3 regions of the Cohnella sp. genome follow, and region 1 is predicted to be linked to each of the others. Evidence: riboswitches for the same ligand, from Rfam matches in the RefSeq annotation. Region 1 holds a riboswitch; each other region holds the start of a gene.
What was found. Region 1 has a riboswitch for cyclic di-GMP ahead of ACESLM_RS01175 (transglutaminase-like domain-containing protein). Riboswitches for the same ligand answer to the same signal wherever they lie in the genome.

Region 1 (6,496 bases):
GTCCGTGACGGAAAACGAGTTTACGATTACGTTCCATAAAGCTCTGTCCACGGCGTACATCGTCAAATACGAATCATACATTAATGCATTCAACGGAGATCTGATCGGCAACGAAGCCTCCTATCATGGCGACACCGTGAAGGTTAAAGAAAACGACCAGGATGGGTTCAAAGTACAAATGGCGGATGCCGGCGGCGGAGCTGGAACGGGAACGGGCAAGCTCAAAATCGTTAAGCTTGATGACGAGAACAAATCGATCGCGGGTGTGAAATTCGAGTTATGGAATGCTGCTGGCACCCAAGTGCTGGAGGAACTAACGACTGACGCGAACGGAGAAGCCGAGACGCTGCGCAAGTACCGCCTTAACAGCACGTCCGGAATTTCGTACAAACTGAAGGAAGTATCGGCTCCGAGCGGATACCTCGTACACCCTGAATATGGTACAGTTGGCGGAAAAGAAATTAAACTGATCGGCAAACAGGATGACTTGGCCGCGCCGTTCGTGGTCGAACCGATCACGATTGTCAATGAGGTCATTCGCCAAGGCTTCGAGCTTGTGAAGGAAGATTCGGTTACGGGTGCCAAACTTACGGGAGCTAAGTTCGAATTGAGAGACTCCAACAACACGGTCATCGACGACAACTTGGTTACGGTAGATGGGCGATTGGGCAAAGGTAATCTTCCGGCGGGCACCTACACGCTGATCGAAACGGAGGCGCCGTTGTTCTATACACTCGACCCGACGCCGATTCCGATTGAAATTGTCGCCAATCAGACACAGATTGTTACGAAAACACATCCTAACGTGAGAGGATCCGACGGAAAGTTAACCGTCACCAAAGTGAACGCCAAGGATCCGGATAATCTGAAGCTTAAAGATGTAGAGTTCGAGTTGTGGAACGACCAAAACGTACTCGTGGATACGAAAACGACGGACGTTAATGGAGTAGTCGAGTTTACAAACCTGCCTTACGGTTTGTACACGATAGTAGAAACGAAAGCGGAAGGCTTCGTCATCGAGAATCCAAATACGAAAGTATCGATTCATCAGGAGAACACTTCGTTGATTATCGAGAACAAGGAGCATATTCGTTCGGTCAGACTGGTGAAGTATAATGCGTCCAAGTCGCAGCTTCTCAGCGGCGCTGTGTTCGAACTGTGGCGTTCTACACTCAACTTCGATCTTCAGGGCAACGAGATTTATGAGCGCGTGACAGGGTTGACTCCGGCGCAGCTGACGACGGGTGCGAACGGTGAGTTGTTCCTGGATGAACTCGAACCAAACAAATATCGCCTGATCGAAATTCAAGCGCCTTACGACTATCGTCTGAATACCGATCCGGTAGAATTCGAGATTACGACAACGCAAACGGCAACGGTCCTGGTGGAAAAAACAAACGAGAGAATCCCGAGCTCGGGCGGATGTTGTGCGCCTGGTCCGGGACCATCGGAGACGCCGAAGCCGACGGAGGAGCCGAAACCGACTGAGTCTCCGAAGCCGACCGAGTCTCCGAAACCTACCGAAACTCCTGAGCCTACCGAAACTCCGAAACCGACGGAGCCGACAGAAACGGAGGAGCCTAGCAAGCCAGGAGAGAAAGTAAAAGAGAAAACGACGAACGACAAGCCGGTTGAAGGAACAACGGAAGTTCCCAAAGGCGGCAAAGTTAAAGTCGGAGAAGAGCCGAAGCACGGCACGGTAACGATCACGCCGGATGGCAAATGGAAGTATACGCCGGACAAAGACTACAAAGGCAAAGATTCCTTTACCATCATCGTGACCGACTCGGAAGGCAATGAACAGGAAATTCTCGTCGAGATCGACGTGGACGACGTTCCGCGCGGCGGGGTTAACGACGGAGGCAAAACTCCGACCAAAACATTGCCGAAAACCGGGGAAGAAAGCCCGCTGCCGCTTCAGCTTGCCGGCCTGGCCCTCATTGCGGCAGGTGCATTCATCATGTACCGCAATCGTATTTTTCGAATGAAGAAAGAATAGATAGAGAGATAGAGATAGATAAATAAAGACAGATAGAATTTCATAGAGAGAAAAAAACTAAACCTGCCGGTCAATCTGGCAGGTTTTTCCTTGTGCTTTCGTCGAAATTTCGCTATAATTTTCATAGAAAGCAAGCTCGATAACGGCAAACCTGTCGAAAGACAGTGACGCAAAGCTAGAGGGTCTTCCCTTCCACCGGAAGGATGACAGCCAGCTACCGAAAGACTAGGCTTTTTTTGTTTTATTTGGACAAGCTTCACGATAAAGGCAAACCTGCCGAAAGGCAGCGACGCAAAGCTAAAGGGTCTTCCCTTCCTCGAAGGATGACAGCCAGCTATCGAAAGGAGCCATATGGCATGCTTAAATCCGCAAAATTGTTGTTGGCGTTTCTTGTTCTCTTCGCCTCGATTCCTGCTCTTGCATCCGCGAGCACAGGGACGAGCAAAGCGACTTTGGACACTTCCAAATTGGAAAAGGGTACGATCGGCATTCGGTTGACGAGCAAACCGACAGTGGACACGAAAGCGAAAATATCGAAAGGGAGCGCCAGTTATATTTACACGCTAAGCGCCTCTTCCGACGGACAGACGTTGTGGCTGCCGCTGCAGATGGGGAACGGGCAATACGAGATTGCGGTGCTCGAGCACGTAACCGGCAAAAAGTATCGCGTGAATCTGGCGGAGAAGGTCAACGTAACCGTAACGAAGACGTCGGACATTTACTTGAATTCCACGCAGGCGATCGCTTGGCAGGACGCCGACAAGGCGCTAGCCAAGGCCAAGGAGTTGACGGCGCTCGCTGCGACCGACGAACAGAAGGCGAAAGCGATCTACGATTATATAATTCGCAACGTAAGCTACGATAAAGAGTTGGCCCGCAAGGTGACATCGGATTATGTTCCCGACATTGACGGTACATTGGCGTCGGGCAAAGCGATCTGCTACGGCTACGCTACGCTCTATGCGGCCATGCTGAGAAGCGCAGGGATTCCGGCCAAGCTGGCGATGGGCACGACGAACTTGGTCGACGAGTACCATGCTTGGAACGAGGTATACTTGAACGGGAAATGGGTCGTCGTGGACACGACCGTGGACGCGGGGCTAAGCAAGGGCGACAAGAAGGTGTCGTTCGGCAAGAAGGCAAGCGATTATTCGGCAGTCAAATACTATTAATCGAACATCGAAACGGCCAGAATCTATTGACGATTCTGGCCGTTTTTTCGTGTTTACAGCTATAACCGCTTGCGCGTCAGGCTGGGGTTCATCCCTGATCCTCGATTTTCTCGGCATGAACGATAAGCCGGTGCGTCGGATTCACCAACGGATCGCAGGTAATCAAAGTAAGAACGGCTTTGTCTCCATCGCTTTTCAGTACGGATAGATCGGTAGGGAGGACGACTTTAATATCCGTTACCTGGTAGGCGACGCTGCTGTTTCTCATCCGAATGTCGATCCGGTCGCCGACTTCCATCTCGTCAAGCCGGTTGAACATCCGGCCTTTCGTACGAGCCCGATGAGCGGCGACAGCTGAATTGCCAATTTCCCCGAGCGGCGCAGTTTCCGTCATATGACCCGCTCCGACCTTCATGTTTTTCGCGGTTGCTCCTTCGAGAATCGGCAGCTTCAGATCGATTTTGTCGATCTGAATGATGGCGATCGTTTTGTCGTCCATAGACTCTTGAGAATCCTCGGGAGATTCGGACGCTTCCGCTTTCATTGCTGCTTGCTCTAGCCCTTCGTCAAGCACGTTGGAGAGGCGGCTGTATTCTGCTTGAATATTGTACGAGCGAACGAGATCGCCGGATGACAAAGATTGCTCCAACTCTTGCAATATTCGCTGCTGCTCTCGGTCTTGAACATACTCGCGAACGAATGGAAAGGCCAGCACTGTAAGTCCGGCGGCGATCAAAACGTAGGAAGCGATTTTCGTGACGGTTGTTCCGGTTAGTTTCATAGATTTACCATCTGCCTTTAACTATACGTAATACCTTCAAGCTGAAATAATAAACTATCGTACTGAACAAAAACTGTACAAAATGGCGGGTTCAAACGTTATGCACCAAGTGTATAGTTCGCTTCAAGGGCACTGAAAGAGGCATCTACCAATTGCCTGCTCCGGGGGAGCAGATCGTGATTGTTCAGAAATTGTTTAGCGCTTCATGCTATTATGCTAGTTTGAATGGAATGTCGAAATTAATTCAGCCATTCAACAACAATAAATGTGTCGACTGGCAAGTTTAGACATGTTATGATACTTTTCGTATAGCTGGCATCCAAAATGTGGTCTCTGTTAAGATAATTTGGCTACAAATTAGGATAAAATTTTTCTTATTCAGGAAGTGATGATGGAATGAAAGTGTTAATAACGGGTGGTTATGGGTTCATTGGCTCCCATGTCGCGGACCGGTTTTTCAAGGAAGGCTACGAAGTATTTATCATCGACAACCTGTCGACCGGAAATAAAGCGAATGTACAAATCAAGCATCGCGGTTATACGCTGGATGTGACAGATCCCAAATGCGAAGAGATCTTCCGGGCGTATCGTTTTGATACCGTTGTGCATCTCGCGGCCCAGATCAGCGTCAGCAAATCCGTTGTCAATCCCCAACTTGATACAGACTCCAATGTGCTGGGGACGGTCAATATGCTGGACCTATCGGTCAAGTACGGGGTTAAGCGGTTTATTTACGCGTCATCGGCCGCCGTATACGGTCTCAGCGAAGCTTTGCCGCATCAGGAAACGAAAAGCGCGGACCCGATTGCGCCTTACGGGATAAGCAAATACGTCAACGAGCTCTACGCGGAAAAATGGCAGGGGCTGTACGGCTTGTCGACAATCGGCTTTCGTTTCTCCAATGTGTACGGACCCCGGCAAAATTCCGGAGGCGAGGGCGGGGTCATCTCGATCTTTATAAACAACATGCTGCAAGGCAAGCCCTTGCAGGTGTTTGGCGACGGCGAGCAAACAAGGGATTTCATCTATGTCGAGGATTTGGCCGACGCGCTGTATCGCAGCGTAAATTCGCCGCACACGGGCATTTACAATCTTTCCGTGAACCGCCCGGACTCCGTCAACGACATTATCCGATATCTTTCTGAAATCCGCCCGGATTTGCAGGTTCAGAACCAACCGCCCCGTCAGCAAGATATCCGGCATTCGCATCTGGACAATACGTCCATCATGCGAGATTTGGACTGGTCGCCGCTCTACAGTCTTAAAGAAGGCTTGGAGCGCACGTACGCTTATTTCGTCAGCCAAATCGGGCAAAATGAGACCGCGGCATCTGCTGCGGCAGAACTGGCGCCGAAACAAGGCCGTCCGAAAATGCCGAAGTGGCTAATGCCGACGCTTGAAAATGCGCTGGCCTTTGCGTTAACCGCCTGGCTGAGCCTGAGCATCGTGAGCAACATGTACGGCGTTATCGATGTCAAGCTGTTTTACATAACGATCATTGGCATTTTATACGGCAATCGCCAGGCGCTGCTGGCCGTTGCGTTGTCGGTCAGCTTGCTAACCTACCAAGAACTGCAGGCAGGCAGAGACCCTGTGTCGCTCACCTACGACACCGATTTCTTTTTCAGCATAGCGATCTATCTGTTTATCGGACTTGTCGTCGGTTATGCGATACAGCGAAAAAACGTGCGTATCGCACAGCAGGAACGAAAAGCAGCCGAAGCTACAGAACGCTATGAATTTCTGGAAGATATCTACAAAGAAGTGCGCGAAGTTAAGGACGAGCTTCAACTCCGCATCATGAACGCGGGCGACAGCTACGGCAAAATCTATTATGCGACGAAAGAGCTTGAGAGCTTGGAGCCGGAAACGGTCTTCAACTCCGCCGTTAACGTTGTCAAATCGATTATGCGCGTCGAGAAGGTTGCCATCTATCGCCTGAACAAGCATCAAAACTTTCTCCGTCTGCTGGCGAGCTCGGGCTATGATGCGGAATCGCTGGACAAGTCCTTGCGGGTATCGGATTTTAGCTACCTGCAGATCATGCTGCAGGACGGGCAAATCTACATGAATAAGCATCTTGAGCAGGGCATGCCGCTAATGGCCGTCCCGCTCTATCATCAAAACCGGGTTGCTGCGGTTATTGCCATTGACGGCATGAAATTCGAAAGCTTCTCCTTGTACCAGCAAAATCTGTTTCGGATTACGACCGATTTGATCGCTTCTTCCTTAAGCAAGGCCTTTACCTTTATTGAAGCAACGGAAAACAATCGGTACGTTGAAGGAACGAAAATTATGCAGCCGGCTATCTTTAAGGAAATTGTGCAAGCCAAGCAGGAGGCGAAGCTGCAGCATCAAATTCCGTACCTGCTGCTGCAATGCAGCCTGAACCAGTGTTCTCAGCAGCAGGCGGCGCAATTTATTGAGCCTCTGCTTCGCGAAACGGATTATGTAGGTCTTACGGAAGAGCGGCAGCTTCAGCTGCTGCTGTCGAATACGAGTAAACAAGATCTGAACCTCATTATGCCGCGGCTGTCTCATCCG
Region 2 (6,496 bases), on a different contig from region 1:
CATATGGGGATGATGGAAGATCCGCGGGCGACGGCCGCGCGCATCGGGGAGTTTTTGAAGCGGAATCGGGGGATTGACGGTGTTTGAGAGGGATTATTTGATTCGTCTGTTAACGCAAGCCGGCCTTATGCTGGGCAAAGCGGCGGGACTAAGGCAACAGCAAAAGCAGAGGGAGGCGCTCGATCTGATCGACGAGTTTCTCGGCCGGGAGTTAAGATTGCGTTCGCGGCTGGCGATGGGGCTGAGCGACGACGATCTGCTGTCGATGCTCTCGGTGACGGGAAGCCCGAATGCGGAATCGGTCGCCGTCGTTGCGGCGTTCTTGCAGCAGGAGGCGGATTTGCTGCACGATCTGGGGGAGACGGGGGAGAGCGTGCCGAGATACGCTAAGGCTCTCCGGTTAAGCCTGTTCATGCTGCGCCACGGCATGGAGATCGACGGTTGGGACGTTCGCGCCAGAGTGTCGGAGCTGCTGAAGGCGTTGGAGCCCTATGAGCTCGATGCGGAAACGAGAAGAGCGATGTGGCGATGGCATGAAGCGGAGGGCAGAATGGCGGAGGCGGAAAACGAGCTCTACGAGCTTGCGGACGCACAAGCCGTGACGAAGGCGGAAGGCGACGGTTTCTACGAGCGGCTGGCGGCTTGCGCGGACGACGTTCTTGAAGCCGGAGGCTTGGCGCGGGAAGAGCTGGAAGAAGGACGCCGACAGTGGGCGGCGTTGATGAAGGAGAAGGTGTCGTGAGCGGGAAAGTCGGGCAAGAGGAGTGGCTGGCGCTGCTGGAGAAGGTCGCGGAAGGGGAACGTCTGGTGCAGGCGGTATTCAGTTCCCCCAGGCGCAAGGACGGGACGATCGCCCGCAAAGCGACCGTAAGGCCCGTTCAACTCAAAAACGGACTGCGCTATCAGTTCGAACGGCTTGCGGAAAACAAGGCGTTTCACGAAAACGTGAGTGCGGACGAGTTGGCGGACAAGCTGGCGGCCGAGATGAACGGCTACAAGCAGGCGCTGATCCAAACTACGGAAGCCGACATTCAGGCGCTCGCGAACAAGAAGGGCGAGCTGACGCTGATCTCCAAGGCGAAGTCTCCGGACGAAGGGGGAAAAGGCGCGAAAGTGAAAGCAGTTCCCCAGCCGCACAATCGGGACAAGCGGTACGTTCTTCCGGAGGGAGAGCCGGTTCCGTTCCTGATCGCTCTAGGCGTTATGACGGCTGAAGGCAGAATCGTCAAAGCGAAGTACGATAAATTCCGGCAGATCAACCGTTTTCTCGAGATGGTGGCCGACGCGGCGCCCGAGCTGCCCAAGGACAAGCCGCTGCACATCGTGGACTTCGGCTGCGGAAAATCGTATTTGACCTTCGCGCTCTATCACTATTTGGCGATCAAGCTGGGGATGTCCGTCCGCATCTTCGGGCTGGACCTGAAGAAGGACGTTATCGCGGATTGCGCCAAGCTCGCCTCCGAGCTCGGCTGGAGCGATCTGACGTTCGCCGTAGGGGACATCTCGGATTTCGAGGAGCGGGAGTCGGTCGATATGGTCGTTACCCTGCATGCCTGCGACACGGCAACGGACGCCGCGCTGCTGAAGGCGATCGGGTGGGGGGCCAGCGTCATTCTGTCCGTTCCCTGCTGCCAGCACGAGCTGTTCCGCCAAATTTCCCAGCCGGTGCTGCAGCCTTTGCTGAAGCATGGCATTCTGAAGGAGCGGTTCGCGGCGCTCGCGACGGACGCGATCCGGGCGAATTTGCTGGAGCTTGCCGGCTACCGCACGCAGCTGCTCGAGTTCATCGATCTGGAGCACACGCCGAAAAATTTGCTGATCCGAGCGGTCAAAGCCCGCGGCAAGCAAGACGTCGAAAATCTCCGTTCCGAATACGAGCGTTTTCGGGACTTTTTGTCCGTTTCTCCGTTTATGGACAGGAAAATTTAAGTAATACGACTAAAGTCTCATAAAAATAAGTAAAAAAGTCCTTGAAAATATATAAAAAATATATAAAATAAAGGCTTTCGGTGGATATTCGGTTGTCGGAAAAAGCGGCGATATGGTAAAATCAAACATGCCTGCCGCATTTTTTTATTCAAGCCCCTTTATGAAAAGGTGAATGCCTTGGGAGTCCAATGGATTGATTTTATCCTTTTTCTGATGCTCTTTCTATTATTCGTCGGCGTGATTGCCGTTAATAGAATTACGACGACGCATAAAGTGTATTTGGCTTTTCATTTTGTCATGATGCTGTGGCCGCTTGGGCAGTTCGCGGTTAAGCTGACGGATTTCCCGGGCGTTCAGCTGTTTTTTATCAACTTATCCTTCGTAGCCATGGGGATGCTTGGTCCCGGCTGGTTATTCTTCGTCTTCTTCCTCACGAGCAAGTCGGCCCAGCTGAAGGGCGGACGCATTCTGCTGTACATTACTCCCGCGGCACTGTGCATCGCGGCCGCCATGTGGAACCCGAACAGGCTGTTCATGGCCCCGGTGGTCGACAGCTACACGGACCGGGACTACGGTCCTTTGTTTTGGCTGCTCGTGCTCGTCCAATTCGCCTATTTCTTCGTCGCTCTGTTGAATATGTTCCACGCTTTGAAGTCGGTAACGTCCGTAAACCAACGCAAGCAGCTTGCAACCGCTTTAATCGGAATGTTCGTGCTGACGGGACTCGGCCTGCTGGACGTATTCGTCAACGTGCTTCTCGTAGAGTGGCTGCCGGTCGTGCCGGGCTTGCTCGCGCTGGGCATTCTGCTCTCCGATCTGTGCTTCGTTATCGCAATCTATCGATTCGGCATGTTCGATATTTTGAGCATGGCGCAGCGGGATATTTTCGAGCATATGACGACCGGAGTCATCGTCGTGGACGAGAACGGCAAAGTGCTGGAAGTGAATCGGGGGGCGTCCCCTCTCGTGCAGGTGACGAAAGGCGAGACGTTCGAGATGGAGAAGTTCCTGGCTCCTCTGCAGGTGCAGGGGGAAGTCTACGAATTTCTGTACCGCTACAATCATCATCCCCACGAGAAGCTGCAGATGGAGTTCTCGCTTCAGGATTCGTCGGGCAGACACGTATCGATCCAAATCTCTCCCGTCCTGGACAGCCGCAAAACGCTGCTGGGAAGGATCATTACTTTCCACGACGTCTCGGAGCTGCGCAAGCTGGTCGTGGAGATGAATCGCAAGAACGAGGCGCTGCACGAGCGCAATCTGGAACTGATCACGATCCAGGAAGAGCTGTTCCGCGTCAATCAGAAGCTGGAGCAGATGGCCGTCACCGACGGGTTGACCGGCTGCTTTAACCGGAGATATCTGATGCAGCAGTTGGAGCATGAAGTGCTGCTGAACATGAGGTATCAAATTCCGTTCGCCATCTTCCTGTTCGATATCGACCATTTCAAGCAAATCAACGACAAATACGGTCATCTTGTCGGCGATGAGGTGCTGCGCAGCACGGCCGAAATCGTTCGTTCCATGCTGCGGAGAACGGATATTCTGGCGAGGTACGGAGGAGAAGAGTTCACCGTGTACCTGCCGCATACGAACCGGGAGCAAGCGGAGCTGCTGGCGGAGAGAATCATGCTCGCCGTCGGAGAGAACCAGGTGGAAGCCGGCGCGGACAAGGTCGGCGTCACGATCAGCATGGGCGTGCTGTCCGAGTCCAGCGAGAGCTTGAAGTTCAACGATCCGAAGGAATATTTGCGAGAGGTGTTCTCCAGCGCGGACTCCGCTCTGTACAAAGCCAAGAACGAGGGAAGAAACCGCGTCGTCATGGCTCGCTGACGGGCTGGCGCCCCGGCGGATCGGCAAAAAAACATATGACGAAAAGATGCCGAATATGGTACAATCGTTCCATTAGAAGACGGATTTGGATAAAGGCAAACTTGCTGAAAAGCAAGGACGCAAAGCTACAGGGTCTAATGTCCCGAGGACGATGACAGCCTGGCTGCCGATAGTCCCTACATGGATGATTCAGGCGAAACGGGCTGCTCCCATAGAGGGGTTGCCTGTTTTTTTTCGTATAGAAGTCAAGCAGTCAGGAAGGTGGTTGGGCGGAGATGGCGCATACCGGAGACAACAGAGCCGCATTATCCGATCTGGACAAAGATTTGCTTCCCTTAAACGTGCTGTTGCACTGCCGGACCGTCGTGGAAGGGAAAAATTTCGTGACGACGGGCGTTATGACCCACGTGGAGGGAGAATTGTTCGAGGTTGAGCTTCCGGAATTCGAACAGTTCGAGCTAGGGGAAACGGTAAAGATGACCGTGTATTCGCCCGCGGGAATACAATCGATGTCCTCGATTGTATTCGCCAAGTACGAAGGAGCGATTGCGCTCTTGCAGCCTCCCGAGCTGCAAAAGCGATTCAAGGAAAGAAGGGAACAGCCGCGGGTCGAGATCGAAGGGAAGGTCCAGATCGTCCGAGTGCTGGGCAGTTCCGGAGAGGATCGGGAGATCGGCGATTCCGACGGCCTCACGATTCATGATATCAGCATATCCGGGATCAGTTTCTCGGGTCTGGACGCGCCGCATTTCGCGACGAAGTCGAGGCTCAGGGCGACGGTTGAGATCGGAATCTCGTTCGACTGCGAGCTGGAGATCGTGCGCCGCGAGCGGCAGGAGAACCGGATGCATTGCGGGGCCAAGATGCACGTTCTCGAACCGGAGATGCTGCGTCCTCTGCGCGCGCTTATTTTGCGCCATCAGGTGCAGAAGAACGCGAATACGCGCCGTAGTCTGAGCAAGAAACGTTAAGGGAGAACGGAATACGGGATATTCGAGGAAATCTGCGAATATGGACGAGGCGATGGGAGGGTGTCCGTTTAGCCGTTTGCGACTCCGGCATAGATTGGGGGTAAACGGCAAGAAGGAGGGATATCCTTAATGGCCATTCGCTATCCGAAGCCCCCGAAAAGGGATTCCAAGCGATCCAAAGTGTTGAAGACGAATACGGTTCCCGCACAAATTGCGCGCACCGGCAACAGCGGCCAGACGTTTAGCCGGCTTACGGTCGTATGGGTGCAGAGCACCGGCGTTCCTTTCGACACGACGGGCTTTTTTGCCCGGGTTTTCCGCGGCGGGCAACTGGTCGACGCGGCCAACTTCGACCGGTTCGGAGTCGTTCGCTTTAATAACATTCGCACTTTGACCAATGTCGCCTATACGCTGCGCGTCTTTAACAATAATGGGGTTCTGTTTCGTACCCGCACGATTCCGGCAGGAGTGCAGACGTTCGCGATTATCGGCTGATCGGAATGGAAGGCCGGGCCGAGGAAATGAAGCAGGGTTGGGCTCAGCCGAAATCGGCGGCGCCCAACCCATTTCTTTATCCGCCGAACGCTTCCCGGAAAGCTTTTGTCAGCTTCGTCCGATCGACGTTCCACAGCTCGGCAATGTCGCCGCTGACTTCCTCTTCCCACCAATCGGCCAGCTTTTTGCGATTGCTCTTGTTTTCCGAGATCCACATCAGGTTGCCGATTACCCGCTTGAAGTACAGCTCCTCGGCTTCCCGGACGAGCGGGGCGGGGACGTGCTGCTTCAGCCTTTTGACGGTCCGGTACAGCTCGTTCGAGCATGCCCGGCGAATGCCGCGCGGCGTAGGCAGCGGGGAGGAGTGCTTTTCCTGGAACATTTTCATCGGGTACACCTGCCTCTCTTCCATACCCTATGCGGGGGAGGAAGGGGAGGTCACCGCGAGTTACTGAATAACGAGATAGCCGACCATCGGCCCGCCGGTTTTCGGATCGGCGTGCGTCTGGCAGACGATGGAGTAGATGCCGGCTTCCTTCGGGGTGAAGCTGACGACGGTCGTCTTGCCTTTGCTGATGTTGCCCTTGATGTCGAGGCCTTCGATTACGAACGGATGGGACTGGCCGTTGATGCCGGTAATCCGGAGCTCGACGGGGACGCCTTTTTTGGCGACGACCGTGCCCGGGTAGAACAGGTACGTTTCCAGCTTCTTGCCGTTGTCTCCTTGAGCCGTGAATTCGCCCGTCGTCAGATGCAGGACTTGCTTGGTCGCTACGCCGCCCGCAGGAGCCAAGGCGGGTTTCGATTGCTGCCAGCCGATATAGGCGCCGGCCAGAATAACGACGGCCGCGATGACCGCGTACAGCTGGATTTTCTTACGGTTAAGAATGACGATTTTATTCATTCCGCTCTCTCCTCTTCAACTTTGTCCACCTAATCGAAGTCTATGCGTAGGCCCGTCCTCTCATGACAAGCCTGCAACGATTTTGCCCGAGCTCCGTATAACTGGAAGGAAGCCGCGAGCCTGTGCTAGAATGAAGACGGCTGACGGAGGGGCAGAAGGTCTCTATCAATGGGGAAAAAGGCAGGTTGTAAACGATGATGGATACGCTGCACGAATGGTTGTCGCAATTGTTGGCCTGGGTCGAGAGTTTAGGGTACTGGGGCATTATTATCGGATTGGCGATCGAAGTCATTCCGAGCGAAATCGTATTGGGGTACGCGGGATATCTCGTCTATCAGGACATTATCTCTTTCCCGGTTGCCGT
Region 3 (6,496 bases), on a different contig from region 1:
CCCTTCTCCTGCTCGTCTCCTACGCGTGCGCGATCGCGGCGACCCGCCCGTAACGCCGCTTAACGCCTTGTAACGACTCGCGCCAGATTCCCTCTTTACTTTGACGTTGGGACAACGTTTAGAATAGAAGCCAAGGGGGAATCGGCGTGAATATCAAAGAAGCGGCGGACAAGCTGGGCATCACTCCGCGGGCCATTCGCTTTTATGAGAAAAAGGGCCTGCTGTCACCCGCCAAACAGGAATCCAACCGTTACCGCACGTTCTCGGAGCAAGATATATGGCGGCTGCAAACGATCGTGTCTTTGCGAGAATCGGGCATGTCCCTGTCTGACATCAGGCAGGCGCTGGAGAAATGGGAAGCCGACGGCATGGAGGAGCTCCAGTATTACCTGGAGCTGCAGCGGTCGATTCTGATGTCGGAGTGGCTGCAGATCAAGCAGATTGTGGAGACGACCGACCGTATGATCGAGCTGCTGAAGAACGAACGCTCTCTGCCGCTCGCGCATATTTTCGGACTGGCCAGCGCCTCGAAGAGGCTCAGGGAACAACGGGTCAATTGGAAGGACCGCTGGGACTTCAACCGCCTGGCGCCGACCCATGACGAGCGGGTGGCCGCGAGCGAGGGGAATTACGCGGATTACGGGGAAGCGTTGGAGCGAATCGTCCGGCTCATCCGTCCCGCCAAGGGAGAGCGAGGGCTCGACATCGGAACGGGAACGGGCAATCTGGCGGGCAAGTTTCTGGAATGCGGATGCGCCATGTCAGGCGTCGATCAGTCCCGCGAGATGCTCCGGCTGTGCCAGGCGAAGCATCCGGCCATGGAGACGAGGCTCGGCAACTTCCTCGCGCTTCCGTATGTGCGGGAGCAGTTCGACTTCGTCGTCTCCAGCTTCGCGTTCCACCATCTGGCCGGAGATCAGCAGCGGCTCGCCCTGGAAGAGATGGACCGGGTGCTCAAGCCGTCGGGGCGCATTGCCGTCGCCGACCTGATGGACGCCGAGGAGAACGCCCAAGCCCGCTCCGGTTATCCTTCCGCCCGCGCCCTGTCCCGTTGGTTCGCGAAACACGGGTATACCGCCGATCTCCACTCTCTGAACGAGCGCCTGCACGTCCTAATCGCCTATAAGGAGGAAAAATAGCTATGCCGAATCATGAGGCCATTTATCGCGAAGAAGCCGCGCAATATCACGAAATGATCGCCCGGCAGCCCGACTTGCTGTCCGTTATCGAAGAAATCGTCCCCCTCAGGGGACTGGACGTCGTCGACATTGGAGCCGGAACCGGGAGGTTGTCGGCCGCCCTCGCCCCGGCGGCCAACTCTCTGGTCGCCCTGGATGCCGCGGAAGCGATGCTGGACATTACGGCAGAAAGGCTGCGGGCTGCCGGCCTCGACAATTGGTCGGTCCGGGTCGCCGACCACCGCGAGCTTCCGCTGCAGGGCGGCAGCGCCGATCTGATCGTCGCGGGCTGGAGCGTCTGCTACCTCGCCAGCGTCAACGTTCCCGATTGGGAGCGAAACCTGGAGCAGGTCATCGGCGAGATCAAGCGCGTCCTTCGTCCGGGAGGCACGATCATCCTCTTCGAGACGATGGGCACCGGATACGAAACGCCGTCTCCGCCGGAGTTTCTGCTACCCTACTATCGCAAGCTGACGGATACGTACGGCTTCTCCCATCGCTGGATTCGGACCGACTACGAATTCGACGACGCCGATCAGGCCGAGCGGCTGACCCGCTTCTTCTTCGGGGACGAACTCGCCGACCGGGTCGCGGCCGACAAGCTCTCCCGCCTGCCCGAATGCGCGGGTATCTGGTGGCTAAAACCTAGATGATTCTGTCCAGCTCGATCGAACGCTCCGCGCTCAGATCGATATATTGCCCGTCCACCTCGACGACGGGGCGAACGGGATCGCCCGCGTTCACCATGACGATTCTGCCTTCGCGCCCGTCCGTCAGCACGGCCCGGTTGCCGATCAGCATGTCCATGATCCGCTTGAGGAAGGCTATGGTGATCCCCGGCTCGAGAGAGCCGTAGACATTGTCCGCCAGTTCCTTCAGCACCTGGAAGAGCGGGAGAGGACTCTTGTATACCCGCTTGGACATCATCGCGTGAAACACGTCGGCTACGGCGACGATCTTGCTGAACACGTCGATCGAGCCTCCCCTGAGACCTAGCGGATAGCCGCTCCCGTCCTCGCGCTCGTGGTGCTGCAGCGCCACGTAAGCGTAGCGCTCGGGGACGCCGTCCGACTTTTTCAGAATCTCGTAGCCGAACACCGTATGCTCTTTCACGATGCGGAACTCCTCTTCCGTCAGCCGCCCCGGCTTGTTCAGAATCGCTCCCGGCACCCTGGATTTGCCGATATCGTGAAGGAAGCCCGCGATCGTGAGCTCCATCAGCTCCCCGTCGTCGAACCCCTTGGTTTTGCCGATCAGCTTCGACAGTATCCCCACCGCGACGCTATGGCGATAGACATATTCGTCATGGACTTCCAGATAGCGAAAAATCTGATTCAAATTCGGATGATTGCTCAGCTCGAGGATGAGCGGAACGATCTGCTCCCGGACGCGCGCGAACGGAATCCGGTCCGTCTGCTTGGCGTATTCGAACAGCTCCCGCACTTCCCGGACCGCCGAATCGACCAGATGGACGACCGACACGGCTTCCACGTCCTGCTCGCTCAAGGCGATCCCCTGTCTCGCAAGCAGATTGACGTCGCGATCCGTAAGCACCCGAGAGACGGGAACGACCAACGTTCCGCTGCCGTTGTAGATATTGCGGTTGACCCTCATTCCGACGTATGTCTTCAGTTGACCTGCCAGCATGTTTTATCCCACCATCTGCTTGTCATTATGTTGCACGCTTGTCGTCCGGTTCGGAATATCTCTTCAAGGCTTGAACGTCGAAGACCGTCTGCTCGATCGGCTCGAAGACGTCCTTGCAGTACTTGCCGACACAAACTCTTCCCGAGTACATTTTGCGGATTTGCACTTTGCGTCTGGCCTTCAGCACCGAGTTGGCTCCGGTCTGTCCGCCGACGATCGACGCCCGGATGCTGTCGCCGGCGTCCAGCCGCGAGCCCCGGCAGATCGCCTGTTCCGAGAGAAATACGATGTTCCGGGCGGAGAACAGCTCGCAGAGCAGCACCCCGTCGCGATGAATGACGATGTCCCCGTTGGATTTCAGCTCGCCGCCCTGGCATTGGTTGATGCTGATCTCCACCTGCTCCTCCTGCATTCGGGCAACTTCCCCGTGAGTGTCCTGAAGCAGGGCGAGGAAGCCTTGAACGAACTCCCGTGTCGCCGATTCGATCAGCTTCGTCGGTTTCGTGAAGATTTCCGAGATTTCCTTCAGCTTCTCGTATTCCGTCTTCCGAATGTTGCGAATGTTCGATATGACGGACTGCAGTTCCTTGATCGCCGGCAAAATATCCCTCATCTTCGTCTCGAGCAGAAGCTGCACGATCTGGCCGAACCGTGCCGGCTGCCGCTTCGCTTCGAGCGCCTCCTCCAGCAGCTTGGACGCCGCGAGCAGCTTCTCTATCGAATCGCACAATTGCTTCGACGTATGATAGAGACGGTTGAACAACACGCCGAAATAACCGGAGTAGAGCCGGCTCGAAATCACGTTGCCCCGCACGTTGATGCTGCCCGTCGCCGTAATCGTCGAATTGAACACGTGGCCGTAGACGTATACGTTACCGAGCGATTCGACGATCATGTTGTCGGTGACGTCGCCGCAGACGATCACGTCCCCGGCAAAAACGATGTTGCCGGTCGAGATGTCCACGTTGCCCGAGACGACGTACGAGGTCGAGACGTCCAGCGTCTTGATTTTCCCGCCCGTGATTCTTGGCCTGCCCTGCTTTCTGGCAATCACGCTTCCGTCGGGCGTCAGCTCCACGTTCGGCTTCGCCAGAATGAACAGGTCCTTGGGCGGCTTCGGCAGCGTAACGTTACCCAGCACGTCGTATCCGGCGGTTCCGTCCACCATCGGAATTTTCCTCGCCATCAGATCGCCCTTCTGCACGGTCGGAATGCGGAGATGGTTGCGGAAATCGATCGCGCCGTCCACTTCGAAGAACTCGCTGCGCACTTGCTGGTCGAAGTAGATTTCGAGTCTGGCGTCCTCGCCGTCCGCCGGCGCCTTGCCGCTGGCCACGACGATCGGCTCGTAGGTAGGCTCCAGCAGCTCCCGCTGAATGGCGGCGAATTCGATTCGGGACTTGATCGACATCTCCTCGAGCTTCTCCACCACATCGGCGAGCTGCACCGTCTTCAGCACGATGCTCTCATCGTCCTCCGCGCGCACGATTACTCTCGGGTCGGGTCCGGCGTCGACGAGCCTTGCCGCATAGCGTTCCGTCGCGAACAGCCGCAGGTGCGCGAGCAGCTTGTCCTCCGAAATCGTTATCTGGAACAACGGCTGCTCTTCCGCCTTCCAGGCAATCCGGTCCGAAGCCCGCACCGGGGCCTCCCAGACGACTTCCTGCTCGTTGACGAACAGTCTGACCGGGCTCATCGGATAGATGACGGCGTATTCTCCTCCGGCGGTCGGATCCTGAACGTGGATTTGCTGATTGCGAATCCGGATCGTTCCGTCCTGCTTGGCGAGCTGTCCGTTCTCGTCCCGCTCGCGGAGCTCGGCCGAGGCGTCTTCCCCCTCGTCCTCGCCCTCGCTGCCGATATCCAGCTGGTGGATCAGTCTTTTCAGCTCGGCTTCGGATATTTGTTTCTTCAAGCTCAGCACCTCTCGACAACAAAAAAGACACCTCCCGAATGGGATGGTGTCCTAACGCTCCATTCGGCGGCCTGGCAGCCATTGAACTGGAGAGTTCTTTAGGCCCATAGCTTTGCGTCCCCCTCTTTCGAAGGGTTTGCCTTTTCGTGTATGCGTCTCCTCGATGTATATATGACTAGAATAATTGAATATCGTTACCTATTTACGTCACGCATCGATATCAATTATAAGTCTATAGTCGCAACAATTTCAAGAGATTTATCGCGCGCCGGCTAATCCAGCTTTACGACCCAGCCGAACGGATCTTCGACCGCCCCTCTCTGGATGCCGGTCATAAAGTCGTACACCCTGGAAGACAGCGGGCCCGTGCGTCCCCCGTTCAGCGTCAGCTTGTCTCCCTGCCAGTTCAGCTCTCCGATCGGGGAGATGACGGCGGCCGTTCCGGTGCCGAACGCTTCCTCCAGCGTACCCTTGCGGTAAGCCTCGACCAGCTCGTCGATGGAGACCGTCCTCTCCTCGACCTCGATGTCCCAATGCTTCAGCACCTGAATGACGGAATCCCGCGTGACGCCGTCGAGAATGCTTCCGTTCAGCGCGGGCGTGACGACCTTGCCGGCGATTTTGAAGAAGACGTTCATGCTGCCGACTTCTTCAATGTATTTGCGGTGAACGCCGTCCAGCCACAGCACTTGGGAATAGCCCTTGCCGGACGCCTCCTCCTGCGCCTTGAGCCCCGCCGCGTAGTTGCCGCCGGTCTTGGCGTTGCCTATCCCGCCCGTCACCGCGCGCACGTATTCCGACTCCACATAGATGGTGACCGGATTAATGCCCTCCGCGTAATACGAGCCTACGGGGGACAGAATGATCATGAAGTAGTAGCTCTCCGACGGATTTACGCCCAGCGTCGCCTGAGTCGAGATGACGAACGGACGAATGTACAGCGATGTGCCTTCGTCGGTCGGGATCCAGTCCTCGTCGACCTTGAGAAGCTCCTTCAGCGCGGCCATCGCCAAATCTTCGTCGATCAGCGGGATGCTGAGGCGGGCATTGGAGCGATTGAGCCTCTGCAGGTTTTTGAAGGGCCGGAACAGCAGCACCGGGCCGTCCGGCGTCTTATAGGCTTTCATGCCTTCGAATACGGTCTGGCCGTAGTGGAACACCTTCGCGGCCGGGTCGAGCGAGATCGGCTGGTAAGGGACGATGCGGGGATCGTGCCATCCTTGTCCGGCGTCGTACTCCATGATGAACATATGATCCGTGAAATGCTTGCCGAAGACGAGCGTCGAAGCTTCCGGCTTCTCCTTGGGTGCGGTCGTCCGTTCTACCGGGATTGCATGAGCCATATCCGAATATTCCTCCTTGATTGAACGCGCTTTATATTTGAATGATACCAGAGGCGGATGTATATTGATAATATCTGTTTTATCGGTGATGCATACCTTTAAAGTATGGAGGTTTTCGACATGGACATGCGTCAGCTTCGTTATTTTCTCGCGATTGCGCACGAAGGTCAGATTACCCGTGCGGCCAAGCAGCTCAATATGGAGCAGCCCCCGCTCAGCCGCCAGCTCAAGCTCATTGAGCAGGAGCTCGGCGTCGTCCTGTTCGACCGCAACGGCAAGCGGCTGCAGCTCACCCAAGCCGGAGAAATGCTGCGTGACCGCGCGCTTGCCCTGATGAAGCAATTCGAAGATACGATCACCTACGTCCAGGAGCTGGGAGAGGGCGTGCAGGGCGTCCTGTCGATCGGGGCGGT

Region 2: another riboswitch for cyclic di-GMP. It lies ahead of ACESLM_RS26455 (PilZ domain-containing protein); the one in region 1 lies ahead of ACESLM_RS01175 (transglutaminase-like domain-containing protein).
Region 3: another riboswitch for cyclic di-GMP. It lies ahead of ACESLM_RS26280 (flagellar assembly protein A); the one in region 1 lies ahead of ACESLM_RS01175 (transglutaminase-like domain-containing protein).

The regions. Positions count from the first base shown of each region.
Region 1 is NZ_JBEPYQ010000002.1:96,203-102,698, reverse strand. Features, by position in the region: gene ACESLM_RS01180 (collagen binding domain-containing protein) at 1-1,999, shown strand, start outside; cyclic di-GMP riboswitch class I at 2,134-2,221, shown strand; cyclic di-GMP riboswitch class I at 2,256-2,341, shown strand; gene ACESLM_RS01175 (transglutaminase-like domain-containing protein) at 2,356-3,171, shown strand; gene ACESLM_RS01170 (class D sortase) at 3,260-3,952, opposite strand; gene ACESLM_RS01165 (NAD-dependent epimerase/dehydratase family protein) at 4,349-6,496, shown strand, end outside.
Region 2 is NZ_JBEPYQ010000110.1:13,046-19,541, reverse strand. Features, by position in the region: gene ACESLM_RS26475 (alpha/beta fold hydrolase) at 1-87, shown strand, start outside; gene ACESLM_RS26470 (DUF6483 family protein) at 80-742, shown strand; gene ACESLM_RS26465 (class I SAM-dependent methyltransferase) at 739-1,929, shown strand; gene ACESLM_RS26460 (histidine kinase N-terminal 7TM domain-containing diguanylate cyclase) at 2,107-3,762, shown strand; cyclic di-GMP riboswitch class I at 3,847-3,933, shown strand; gene ACESLM_RS26455 (PilZ domain-containing protein) at 4,038-4,733, shown strand; gene ACESLM_RS26450 (hypothetical protein) at 4,863-5,228, shown strand; gene ACESLM_RS26445 (dehydrogenase) at 5,305-5,616, opposite strand; gene ACESLM_RS26440 (cupredoxin domain-containing protein) at 5,677-6,132, opposite strand; gene uptA (undecaprenyl phosphate transporter UptA) at 6,327-6,496, shown strand, end outside.
Region 3 is NZ_JBEPYQ010000109.1:6,761-13,256, reverse strand. Features, by position in the region: gene ACESLM_RS26300 (MFS transporter) at 1-53, shown strand, start outside; gene ACESLM_RS26295 (MerR family transcriptional regulator) at 147-1,139, shown strand; gene ACESLM_RS26290 (class I SAM-dependent methyltransferase) at 1,142-1,831, shown strand; gene ACESLM_RS26285 (HD-GYP domain-containing protein) at 1,824-2,825, opposite strand; gene ACESLM_RS26280 (flagellar assembly protein A) at 2,851-4,740, opposite strand; cyclic di-GMP riboswitch class I at 4,803-4,891, opposite strand; gene ACESLM_RS26275 (branched-chain amino acid aminotransferase) at 5,013-6,083, opposite strand; gene ACESLM_RS26270 (LysR family transcriptional regulator) at 6,204-6,496, shown strand, end outside.